DNA from 3 places in the Pseudochelatococcus sp. G4_1912 genome. Region 1 is predicted to be linked to each of the others. Evidence: riboswitches for the same ligand, from Rfam matches in the RefSeq annotation. Region 1 holds a riboswitch; each other region holds the start of a gene.

Region 1 (4,201 bases):
GTCGATTGCTTTGTTGAATGAGCATCTGGCGCAATTTATCGACCTGGGTGCGCAGATCAAGCATGCGCACTGGAACGTCAAGGGGCCGCACTTCATCGCATTACATGAACTTTTTGATGATCTTTATGCGCATATTCTGGAGCATACGGACACCATTGCTGAGCGGCTGACAGCTTTGGGTGGTATCGCGCACGGCACAGTGCAAGCTGCTGCTGAGGGCACCAAACTGAAGGCTTATCCGCTACAGATCACGGATGGCCTGGAGCATGTCGATTATCTCGCTCGCTCATTCGCCGAAGTCGCCAAGGGTACGCGCAAGGCTATTGCAACAACAGATGAAGCAGGCGATCTGGCGACCTCTGATGTGTTTACTGAGGTAACGCGTGCGCTCGATAAGGATTTGTGGTTCCTTGAAGCGCATCTTCAGGAAACTAACAAATAATAGCGCGCCTAACGTTCTGATTGAATCAGAACTGTGTTCTAAGCTCTATATCTCATCGCAACTTGCGTTCATTAAAATAATAAAGTTGAACGCAGGTTGCGGATATCTGCTCTCACCACCACGCGTGGAAATGATGCACGGGGCCATGGCCATGCCCGATGTTGAGATGATCTGATGCAGCTATTGCTTGGCTGATATAGGTCTTGGCCGCTTTCACTGCCTCAGTTTGTGGTAATCCGCGTGCTAATCCTGCAGCGATTGCGGCAGAGAGAGTACAGCCCGTACCATGCGTATTACGCGTGGCAATGCGTGGGGCGGGTAGGCGTGTCACACCCGATGCATCCACCAGCAGGTCGATGCTTTCTTCGCCCTGTGCATGGCCGCCCTTGATCAGCACGGCCCCGGACCCAAGCTGTAGCAGTGCCTGTGCTTGCGCCAACATCTCGGCTTCGGTTTCAGCTGGGTTCGTGTTGAGCAACACAGCGGCTTCGGGTAAGTTGGGGGTGATGATCGTTGCTAGCGGAATCAGCTTTTCCCGCAAAGTGGTGACAGCATCCTCGCTGAGCAGCCGGTCGCCGCTGGCGGCAACCATAACCGGATCCAGCACAACCGCGCGTTGATGCCAACGTGTGAGGCCATCAGCCACGGCCTTGATTGTTTCTGGCCGCGATAGCATTCCGATTTTTACGGCGCTGACCGTTAGATCAGAGAAAACTGCATCAATCTGGGCTGTGATGAAATCAGCAGGGACATCGTGGATTGCAGTGACGCCCATCGTATTTTGAGCCGTGAGCGCGGCGATGACGCTCGCTCCGTAAACCTTGAGCGCAGAAAATGCTTTCAAATCCGCCTGAATGCCTGCACCACCACCTGAATCAGAACCGGCGATGGTGACGGCGATTGGGGTTTGGGCTGTTTGCGTGCTCATCGTTCAGCTTCCTGCGCCGCGAGCGGCAAGGCTTGCGTCTATAATAACGCGCAGACGGTGTGCAGCAGCCGAAACGTCATCAGCCATCAAGATGGCCGAGATGACCGCAATGCCATCCGCACCCATGGCGATGATTGTCGAGGCATTGTTTTCATCAATGCCGGCAATGGCACCTAAGGGAAGGGCTGGTGTTGCAATACGTGCATTTGCAATGATGTCGGCAAGGCCATCAAGCCCAATCGGGGGCTTGGGGTTATCTTTGCTAGATGTTGCAAAAACACCGCCGATGCAGCCGTAATCGATAGGCTCTTGCACAGCTGCCAAAGCTTCGCGCGTATTGTTCAGCGTCAGGCCAATGATCGCGCGGGGCCCCAGCAATCGGCGAGCGTCAGCGGGGGACATGTCATCTTGCCCCACGTGCACACCATCGGCACCGGCGGCCATTGCAACGTCAACACGATCGTTGATCAGCAATGGTACACCTTTCCCGCTGATGGCAGCAAGAATGGCCCGCGTAGTGTCAATGTATTTGCGCGTGTCAGCATGCTTGTCGCGATATTGTAGCAGGGTGGCGCCACCTGCGATCGCTGCGGCTGCCAGTTCAGGCAAGGGCTGTTCACGTGCGCGCTCGGGGTCGAGGATAGCATAGAGACGCAGATCAACAGGGAGAGGCTTATGGGGCGTTTCCGGAGAGAGCGTCATGCGGTTTGGCTCGCTGGCGTCATGAGATATGTCTGGCGATCATGCGTTTTGGAAAGGAATGCCCTGCGTCATACGCTTCAAGGCATATCTCACTTCCCTCCGCCAGCATGATCTGGTTCAGGTTCGGTGGGTTGGTATGAAACCTCTCAGCCCGAATCATACGATCGCAGGCACCCCAAGGAGATGCGGCAGTGTGGCACTAGAGCAGTTTGCATTCAAGTTGCGGTGAATCTGGCGCTCTAAATGCGCCAGAAGCAAGCACCGACAGGGTCAGTGCTTGCTTCTGGAATAGTTTTCAACCTGACGCGAAGATCGATATCAGACCTTGCGCAAAGCTTCGATCTCAGCAGGACCTTCGGCGTCGAGGTAATGCTCCAGCCAGTGGATGTCGTACTGACCGTTCTGAACGTCCTGATTACGCACCAACGCCCGGAACAATGGCAATGTGGTCTCGATACCATCAACGACGAACTCATCAAGTGCGCGGCGAAGACGCATCAGGCATTCGGTGCGGGTGCGACCATGCACGATGAGTTTGCCAACAAGCGAGTCATAGTTCGAAGGGATCTTGTAGCCCTGATACACCGCCGAATCCACACGTACACCAAGACCGCCCGGTGGGTGGTAATAGGTGATCGTGCCCGGTGAAGGACGGAAATTCGAAGGATGCTCGGCATTGATGCGGCATTCGATAGCGTGACCATCAAGCACGATGTCTTCTTGCTTGATCGACAAGGCAGCGCCCGAAGCCACACGGATCTGCTCGTTAACGAGGTCGATGCCGGTGATCATCTCCGTCACCGGATGCTCCACCTGGATACGGGTGTTCATCTCGATGAAGTAGAACTCGCCGTTCTCGTACAGGAACTCAATGGTGCCTGCGCCGAGATACTTCAGCTTCTGCATGGCCTTGGCGACCACAGTGCCAATGCGCTCGCGTTCAGCCTTGTTAAGCGCAGGTGAGGGGGCTTCTTCCCACACCTTCTGGTGACGACGCTGCAATGAGCAATCACGCTCGCCCATATGCACCGCACCACCACGACCATCACCCATCACCTGAATTTCAATGTGACGTGGCTTTTCGAGATACTTTTCCAGATACACGGCATCGTCGCCAAAGGCGGCCTTTGCCTCGATCCGGGCTGTGGAGAGCGCATCGCTCAAGCTTGCTGCATCACGTGCCACTTTCATGCCACGTCCGCCGCCGCCGGCAGCTGCCTTCACCAATACCGGATAACCGATTTTGGCTGCCACTTCATGCGCTTCAGCATCATCGGTGATGCCGCCGTCCGAACCCGGAACGCACGGAATACCAAGCGCACGCGCCGTGCGCTTCGCCTCGATTTTATCACCCATCAGGCGGATGTGCTCTGCCTTCGGGCCGATAAAGGCGATGCCGTGGTCGGCAAGCACATCAGCAAAATGCGCATTTTCCGACAGGAACCCGTACCCCGGATGCACCGCATCCGCACCCGTGATCTCACAGGCGGCGATCAGTGCCGGGATGTTGAGATAGCTGTCACGTGCGGCTGGCGGCCCGATGCAGACGCTTTCGTCAGCAAGGCGCACGTGCATGGCGTTGGCATCGGCGGTGGAATGTACTGCAACTGTGGAAATGCCGAGTTCCTTACAGGCTCTCAGAATCCGCAGCGCGATTTCACCCCGGTTGGCGATCAGGATCTTGTCGAACATTAATTACTCGATTACCAGCAGCGGCTCGCCGTACTCAACCGGCTGGCCATCTTCTACCAACACGGCAGTGACCGTGCCCGAACGTGGCGCGACAATGTCGTTGAAGGTCTTCATAGCTTCGACCAGCAACAGCTTGTCACCCGCCTGCACCTTGGAGCCCACTTCGATGAATGGCTTTGCATCCGGCGAAGGGCGACGGTATGCGGTGCCAACCATGGGTGAGTTCACGGTACCCGGATGGTCCGTAACCGAAGCAGCAACAGGTGCCGCAGCAGCTGCTGGAGCCGGTGCATAGGCCGCAACGGGAGCTGGCGCTGCCATCTGCGGAACCACGACGTTGGCCGTGACATTGCGTGCGACGCGAATATGCAGGTCGCCTTTGGCAACCTCGATTTCGGTCAGATCGGTTTCCGCGATAAGCAGCGCGAGGTCCCGGA
Region 2 (4,201 bases), on a different contig from region 1:
CCTTGCAACGCATCAATCATCCGCCTGAACCATTTGATCCTGTGGAAGGTCGGACGCGTCTTGAAACGGCGCTTGCGAATCTGGCCTCAACGATCAACGCTTGATATGAAGATCAAGGAGAGTAGGGCGTGTCAGCTGGGGCATATCTGCGGAAAGCCGATACGGATGGTTTCTTGCCCGCTGAACGCAGCGAGGCAGAGCCTGCACTTATTGTTGATGTTGATGGCTTTGAAGGTCCACTCGATCTTCTGCTAGAGCTTGCGCGACGCCAAAAGGTTGATCTAACACAGATCTCTATATTGGCATTGGTTGAGCAATACCTTTCATTTATCGATGCTGCCCGACAATTGCGTCTGGAGCTTGCTGCCGATTATCTTGTGATGGCAGCATGGCTTGCCTATTTGAAATCGCGCCTTCTATTGCCTAGCGCCATGCCGCCCGAGGTGCCAGAGGCTGGTGATCTGGCAACGATTCTGGCTCTTCGTCTGCGCAGGCTTGAAGCAATCCGAAGTGCAGCATCGAAGCTTGTTCAACGCCCCCAATTAGGCCGCGATGTCCTTGCACGTGGCGAGCCAGAGGAAATGGCAATCGTTGAGCGTCCCAAATGGGATGTAACTCTTTACGATTTGCTCTCTGCTTATACGACTAATCGCCAGCACCAAATGAATTCACGTGTGGTGCTGCACAAACGGCTTGTATGGTCACTGGTAGAAGCACGTGAGGCATTGCAACGCCTGATTGGTGATGCTGCAGATTGGGTTGCGTTGGATCCATATCTGGAGGCTTATATGGCCGAGCCTGAAATGCGCGCTACCGTGCGGGCCTCAGCCCTTTCGGCAATGCTCGAAATGGTGCGCGAGGGCAAGCTTGATATCTGTCAGGACGCTCCATTTGCACCGCTGATGATGCGCCGTCGCCGCTTGGATGTTGCAGAACCAATTCAAGGGGGTGCCTGATGAGCATCCATCGCCATGCATTGCGTGTGGTTGAGGCGATTCTGTTTGCCTCCCGAGAGCCGGTGGGGGAGGAGGAGCTCGCCTCCCGCATTCCCACGGGGATCGACCTTAAAGCCCTGCTGGCAACATTGCAGACGGAATATGCTGCACGTGGCGTTGTGCTGGTCAGGGTGGCGGGTAAATGGGCGTTTCGTACGGCTGCTGACCTTGCGCCCTCGCTGGTGCAGGAAGTGGAGGATCCGCGAAAGCTGTCGCGCGCCGCCATGGAAGTGCTGGCGATCATTGCATACCACCAGCCGGTGACGCGGGCCGAGATTGAAGAGATTCGCGGTGTGGCTACGTCACGCGGAACACTCGATACGCTGATGGAAACCAGCTGGATAAAGTTGCGTGGAAGACGTCGCACACCTGGCCGTCCCGTTACTTATGGCACAACGGCTGATTTCCTGTCTCATTTTGGCCTTGGCTCCATTGATGACCTTCCGGGCCTTGATGAGCTGAAGGGCACGGGATTTCTTGATGGGCAATTGCCGCTGGGCTTTTCGATGCCCATGCCGTCAGATGAAGATATTCTCGATGAGGATGAAGACATCCCCGATGATGATGCGGACTGACGAGCCGATCTGCATTCACTGCTTATGCAAATGCGGCAACTTCCACTTGCGAAAGACGACAAAAGATACGATGTTGCAGCATTAGGCACTGGGGTGCCGTGCGTTGGGCGCGGCTGAGAAATACCCATAGAACCTGTCTGGGTCATGCCAGCGTAGGGAGGCGCCGTTGGGATCGCAATTGTCTGACTCTATTATCATTATTGGCGCTGGCGTCATTGGGCTGTCTATAGCATGGCGTTTGGCAAGCCGAGGGGCGCGGGTTTCTGTTTATGATCGGGCCAAGGCAGGATCTGGCGCAAGCCATGCCGCTGCCGGAATGCTCGCCGCCTGCACAGAGATTGAGCCAGGCGAAGAATGGTTATTGCCACTCAATCGTGAGAGCCAGCGTCTCTGGCCCGCTTTTGCTGAAGAGCTTGAGCACGTCTCTGGCATGTCAATTGACCTTCGTCAGGAAGGCACGCTGCATGTAGCGTTGAATGCTGATGAGCATGCACGCTTACGTCATCATCTTGCTCTACAGGAAAAGATGGCACTTCCGGTGAACTGGCTTTCTGCCGCCGAGGTGAGAGCGCGAGAACCGCTCCTAGCGGGAGCCGCAGGCGGGATCTGGAGTCCGGAAGATCATCAGGTTGATAACCGCAAGCTCGCGCAGGCTTTACGCATTGCTGCACTCAAGGTCGGCGTTACATTACATGAAGAGACGCAGGTTGATCGCATCATCATTGAGGATGGTTACGCAACTGCTGTTGAGATAGCGGGTGAACATCATAGTGCAACAACGATCGTGCTTGCTGCGGGGGCGTGGTCGCGGGGGATTTGTGGCCTTACACCTGATATCCGTCCGCCGGTTCGCCCCATTAAAGGGCAGATGCTTGCGCTTGGGATGGAGGCGGATAATCCACTCATTCGCCATGTAATCTGGGCTTCGGGCATTTATCTTGTTCCGCGCCTGGATGGCCGGTTGATTGTGGGCGCCACAGTTGAAGAGCGCGGTTTCGATGAGTGCCTCACAGCAGGTGGGATGCTTTCCCTCTTGCAAAACGCATGGCGTGCGCTGCCTGGTATCGAAGAATTGCCGTTGATTGAAACATGGACTGGATTTCGCCCTGGTAGCCGTGATGATGCGCCAATTTTAGGGCCGTCGGCGGTGCCGGGGCTTGTTTATGCAACAGGTCATCATCGCAACGGTATTCTGCAAACGCCAGTAACCGCCGATGCCATCACACGCTTAATTTTGGACGGGCAGCGGGATGAAATTTCATTGCCATTTGATGCCAGCCGTTTTCGTCCAGCAGCGATAAGCCGAGGATAGTTTGATGAGTGAAATCGAAGTGCGTGTAAATGGTCTGCCAGAGGTATTGATGGAGGCAACTATGGCTGCGCTTTTAGCGCGCCATGATATCGCTCCTGATACGAAAGGCGTTGCTATCGCATTGAATGGAACAATGCTACCGCGTGCAGAATGGATTGATACGAAACTCAATGCCAATGATCGCATTGAAATTGTTCACGCAAGACAGGGTGGTTAAGCGCCATGACACGCTCTACACTGCATGATTCACTGGTTATCGCGGGCCGCACTTTTTCATCGCGGTTGTTTCTTGGCACGGCCGGTTATCCGAACCAGAAAGTCATGCTGGATGCTGTTCAGGCGAGTGGCACCGAGATGACGACCGCATCCATCCGGCGCATTGATCTTTCAGGAGCAGCTGAAAGCCTTGTGGATGTATTGGGCGATACGGTGCATTTTTTGCCTAACACTGCAGGTTGCCAAACGGCCCGCGATGCCGTGTTGACGGCTGAGCTTGCGCGCGAGGCCCTTGGTACGAATTGGGTCAAGGTCGAGGTCGTGGGTGACCGTGAGTTACTCTATCCCGATACAGAAGAGTTGCTGCGCGCAACGGCTGAGCTCGTGAGCAAGGGCTTTATCGTGCTGCCATATTGCACTGATGATCCGATCTCATGTCGTAAGCTGGCGGATGCAGGGGCAGCGGCTGTCATGCCGCTGGGTTCACCGATTGGTTCAGGGTTGGGGATCTCCAATCCGCACATGATTGAAATGATCTGCGCCCGCAGCTCTGTGCCTGTGGTTCTTGATGCGGGCATCGGCACGGCATCAGATGCGGCGCTGGCGATGGAGCTGGGATGCTCTGCAGTGCTGCTGAATACGGCTGTTTCCAAGGCCAATGATCCGGTCGCGATGGCCAGTGCTATGAAATATGCCGTCGAGGGTGGGCGATTGGCTTATCTTGCCGGACGAATCCCTAAACGCTGTAACGCAGAAGCATCCAGTCCGCAGCTGGGCTTGATCGAATCATGAGTGGCAAACTGCCACGCCCTCCCGTGCTTGTTGTGACGGACAGGCACCAGCTCGATGGTGGCATCGCAGCAATGGGGGCGATGGCAGATGCGGTTTTCGCGAGCGGCATAAGGTGGATCAGCCTGAGGGAGAAGGATCTTTCCGTTGAGGAGCAGATTGCGCTTGTTGTTGATTTCAAGCGCCGCGCTATCCCATATGGGGGGTGTGTAAGTGTGCATGGCTCACCAGAAATTGCAGTGTGCGCCGGTGCTGATGGCGTGCATTTGCCTGAGGGCGCTGACGCAGCTGCGGCACGTGCATTGCTTGGGGAG
Region 3 (4,201 bases), 380 kb from region 1:
ATCATCGCGCAACTTGGCGGCTGGATGTCCCTTGGCGAGATCAGCGGCGTGGGCAGCAATGCGATACGTAATAACGCCGGTCTTGACGTCGTCACGGTTTGGAAGACCCAGATGCTCTTTCGGTGTCACGTAGCAGAGCATTGCGGTGCCAAACCAGCCAATCATTGCTGCGCCAATAGCCGAAGTGATGTGATCGTATCCAGGTGCGATATCAGTCGTCAACGGCCCAAGCGTATAGAAGGGGGCTTCACCGCAGGTTTCAAGCTGCTTGTCCATGTTGGCTTTGATCTTGTGCATCGGCACATGGCCGGGGCCTTCGATCATCACCTGACAGCCCTTTTCCCAGGCAATTTTCGTTAGCTCACCAAGTGTATCAAGCTCGGCAAACTGGGCCGCATCATTAGCGTCAGCAATCGATCCCGGACGTAGGCCATCGCCCAGCGAGAACGATACGTCATACTTGCGCATGATGTCGCAGATTTCACCAAAATGCTCGTAGAGGAAGCTTTCGCGGTGATGCGACAGGCACCAACGCGCCATGATTGAACCACCGCGTGAAACGATACCTGTCACGCGTGTTGCTGTCAGCGGCACGTACGCAAGGCGCACGCCAGCATGGATCGTGAAATAATCAACGCCCTGCTCAGCCTGTTCGATCAGCGTATCGCGGAAAATTTCCCAAGTGAGCTTTTCCGGTTCGCCATCGACCTTCTCAAGAGCCTGATAGATTGGCACCGTACCAATCGGAACCGGCGAGTTACGCATGATCCAGCCGCGGATATTATGGATATTGCGGCCCGTTGAGAGGTCCATCACCGTATCGGCACCCCAGCGTGTGGCCCAAACCAGCTTTTCGACTTCTTCAGCTGCCGAGGACGTAACTGCGGAATTGCCGATATTGGCGTTGACCTTCACAAGGAAGTTGCGGCCAATGATCGTTGGTTCAAGCTCTGGATGATTGATGTTCGCGGGAATGATGGCACGGCCACGCGCGATTTCTTCACGCACAAACTCCGGTGTAATGAAAGTTGGAATAGCCGCTCCAAAATCCTCACCATCAGCGCGACGCTTTTCAGCGCCTTCCGCCATAGCTTGACGACCAAGGTTTTCGCGATGGGCGACGTAAATCATCTCGTCAGTGATGATGCCCGCGCGAGCGAATTCATATTGTGTCACCAACTGGCCATCGCGCCCTGCGAGTACGGGGCGTTCAGCAGGGCAGGCCGGTACAAGACGTTCGGGCGCGACATCGCCTGAGAAGCCATTGTCTTCAGGCTTGACAGCACGCGCCTCTACTCTATCGAAGCCGCGGCTAGCAAGCCAAGAAGCACGGATCGGTGCCAGACCTTGCTCCAGATTAATGACAGCATCTGTATCGGTATAGGCCCCCGATGTGTCTTGCACGCGCACTGGTTCTTCACCGCAGGCGGGGTCAAGCGCGATTTCCCTGAAGGGAACATTGATATCAGGCCGTCCCTCTGGACTAGCATAAATCTTGCGCGATCCTAAAATGGGGCCTGTCGTAACGGCAGCAGGTGCGGCTGTCGTTTTAGCGCGTATTTTGGGCGTTGAATCGGATGTGGTTGTCATAGCAATGCTCCTCCCGGAAAGTGAGAATCCGGGCGTGAAGCGGCTGACAAGTTGCTGAGTGCAGATAAGGCATTAGCGCCAACATTGTCCCGTCCCTCCGCCGGTATAACCCGGATCAGGTTCAAGGGTCACCGTGGCGCTCGCCTCTGCCAAATTAAAGCATCAAACCAAACAGCAAAACGGAACACGCTTTGAAATTCGATGCCACTGCGGCAGGGAGATCATAACGGAATCTCAGCCCCCTCACGGGGCCCCCCTCGGAATAGGGGCAATGTCGGCCCGATTGGTGGTTTTGTCAATCACCAACCGTGAATTGGCCATTAAACACTATACTTTCACGCAGAAGCGCATGCATATGAAGGGATAAATGCATTATATCATATAGTTAAAAGGGGATCTGAATAATTTAGATTAGATCCCCCGATGCAACTTTCACTCGCCAACTGGCACGTCATCAACACTCTTGCGGCGAACGCGTGTTGTGCGAGGCTTACGGACTGTCGTTGCTCCAGCTGTTGTCTCGACAGACGTTTCAGCAGCTGCTTGACCAGTTGTGTCGTCAGCAACGATGCGCCGACGGCGTGCCCGTGGAGCGGGTTTGTCCAGATCACTCGCATCTGGCGCGCTGACCGCTACGGGCTCAACCTGGCGTGGAGCCTCGACCTTGCCTGTATCCAGATCATGCGTGAGCGGACGTGCTGGCTGCTCATCACTTGATGGCATGCGGATGGGCGTTGTCAAAAATGCGGGCAAGGCCGGTTGACGGTTTGCACCGGTATCATCTGAAGAAGTATGCTGGCCAAAGCTGCCAATTTCATCGCGACGACGGCGAAAGCGCTCACGACGATCCTGACGTTCTGGTCGATCCTGCCTTTCAGGACGTTCAAAGCGTTCCTGACGATCTTGGCGCTCTGGACGCTCAAAACGCTCGGGACGATCCTGCCTTTCAGGACGTTCAAAACGTTCCTGACGCTCAGAACGGTCTTGCCTTTCGGGGCGTTCAAACCGATCCTGCCGATCAGAGCGCTCATATCGCTCATTATTGCGTGGATAGCGTTCGCGGGGCTGCATAGCAGGCTGCTGTCCATCGTCGTCAGAGGCAGGGAAGCGTGCTTCAGGTTGAGGTGCGCCATAATTTTGCACACTGTAATCAAGTCCGCCATCTTCCCCGGCATCGTCCTGATCATCGTCAAACGAACGTGGGAAGCCGGTGCTTTGCGGAAACTGTGCCTGCGCTGCAAGAATGATGCGCAGGTAATGTTCCGCATGCTGGAGGTAGTTTTCCGCCGCAACAGGATCGCCAGAAGCATGGGCATCGCGTGAAAGCTGTGCGTACTTCTCGGCAATATGCTGCGCTGTACCGCGGACCTTCACATCCGGTCCATTGGACTCAAATGTCTTTGTCAGCGGATTTGGTGGTTTCCGGGTGCGGTTGCGCATGCGCCTGTTTTGACCTGGTCTCATCGACATCTCTTTGGGAGCCATATTGTGCGGGGACCTCATCCCCAAGCGGTACGGATCGTACCCGTTGTCATCCGGTTCGCTCGGGAAGGGCAGCTAATGCCCCAAACCGCAGACCGGTGCTTTCACCTCATAACTGACAGCTATAAGGATGGTTAAAATGATTCTTCGTCGATATTGGTCGATGAAGAATCGGGTTAATGATTAGCGTTGTTCTTTCCTCGACACCGAGTTTCGGCACGCGATAAAAATGTTCCACCGCTTAAAGCTGAGCTGCATACGAAAATCGCATTCATCTCAATCAAGTAATCCGCCACGAGATCGACAGCGAAAAGCAAAGGTTGGCAAACCCTCAATAACCTCATGCTGAAAACCAGCATGTGAGACGGTAAACAAAGGTCGTTAACCGAAGGATCATACAACATCCAGATCTACTGGAATCATCTGTTTAGCAGATGCGTTCGATTCACAAAGGTGAATAAATCTGCCCAATATCTAAAGGCGAAAACGCACTTTAAATCCCACAGTCGACAGCAGAGCCTGATTCATGGTTTGACATTAGCGTCTTCCCACTGTCACGCCAAGTTATTTCTGCGATTGCTTATTGGAGCATCTTAATCTTTCACACAAATGTGGCAACAATGACGCGCTCTATACCAGAAAGATCAAAAATTGGCGGAGCAACCAATAATCCCTCTTTTTGTGCGATTGCGCTAACCATCGGCGCTTGCCCCTGTCCAAACTCCACAATTACAGAACCACCTGGACGCAGAACACGCCGGGCATCAGCGAAAATTGCACGATAGGGATCAAGTCCATCTGCGCCACCATCAAGGGCCAGATGCGGATCGTGATCTTTCACATCGGTCGCCAGCCCTGCAATATCAAGTGTTTCGATATAAGGTGGGTTAGACAGGATTAAATCTACAGTGCTATTTCCTAACATGGTTATCCATGAACCATTGATAACGGATAATCGCTCATTAACATTATTTTGTAAGGCATTGTACTGCGCCATTCTAGCGGCATCAGGTGAGAGATCGATTGCGATACCCTCTGCCTGCGGCAATTCAGAGGCCACCGCTATTGCGATACATCCTGTGCCGGTTCCGATGTCTACAAAACGAAAAGGCCACGTCGCGCGCGTGGT

Evidence for each region. Region 1 has a riboswitch for thiamine pyrophosphate ahead of thiE (thiamine phosphate synthase). Riboswitches for the same ligand answer to the same signal wherever they lie in the genome.
Region 2: another riboswitch for thiamine pyrophosphate. It lies ahead of thiO (glycine oxidase ThiO); the one in region 1 lies ahead of thiE (thiamine phosphate synthase).
Region 3: another riboswitch for thiamine pyrophosphate. It lies ahead of thiC (phosphomethylpyrimidine synthase ThiC); the one in region 1 lies ahead of thiE (thiamine phosphate synthase).

The regions. Positions count from the first base shown of each region.
Region 1 is NZ_JAZDRL010000001.1:952,307-956,507, reverse strand. It holds gene dps (DNA starvation/stationary phase protection protein Dps) at 1-442, shown strand, start outside; gene thiD (bifunctional hydroxymethylpyrimidine kinase/phosphomethylpyrimidine kinase) at 555-1,370, opposite strand; gene thiE (thiamine phosphate synthase) at 1,374-2,072, opposite strand; TPP riboswitch at 2,149-2,260, opposite strand; gene accC (acetyl-CoA carboxylase biotin carboxylase subunit) at 2,391-3,764, opposite strand; gene accB (acetyl-CoA carboxylase biotin carboxyl carrier protein) at 3,768-4,201, opposite strand, start outside.
Region 2 is NZ_JAZDRL010000002.1:1,228,387-1,232,587, forward strand. It holds gene nagZ (beta-N-acetylhexosaminidase) at 1-104, shown strand, start outside; gene VRZ32_RS12870 (segregation and condensation protein A) at 129-956, shown strand; gene scpB (SMC-Scp complex subunit ScpB) at 956-1,570, shown strand; TPP riboswitch at 1,650-1,747, shown strand; gene thiO (glycine oxidase ThiO) at 1,749-2,882, shown strand; gene thiS (sulfur carrier protein ThiS) at 2,887-3,099, shown strand; gene VRZ32_RS12890 (thiazole synthase) at 3,105-3,890, shown strand; gene VRZ32_RS12895 (thiamine phosphate synthase) at 3,887-4,201, shown strand, end outside.
Region 3 is NZ_JAZDRL010000001.1:576,725-580,925, reverse strand. It holds gene thiC (phosphomethylpyrimidine synthase ThiC) at 1-1,590, opposite strand, end outside; TPP riboswitch at 1,666-1,858, opposite strand; gene VRZ32_RS02730 (DUF4167 domain-containing protein) at 2,023-3,054, opposite strand; gene prmC (peptide chain release factor N(5)-glutamine methyltransferase) at 3,674-4,201, opposite strand, start outside.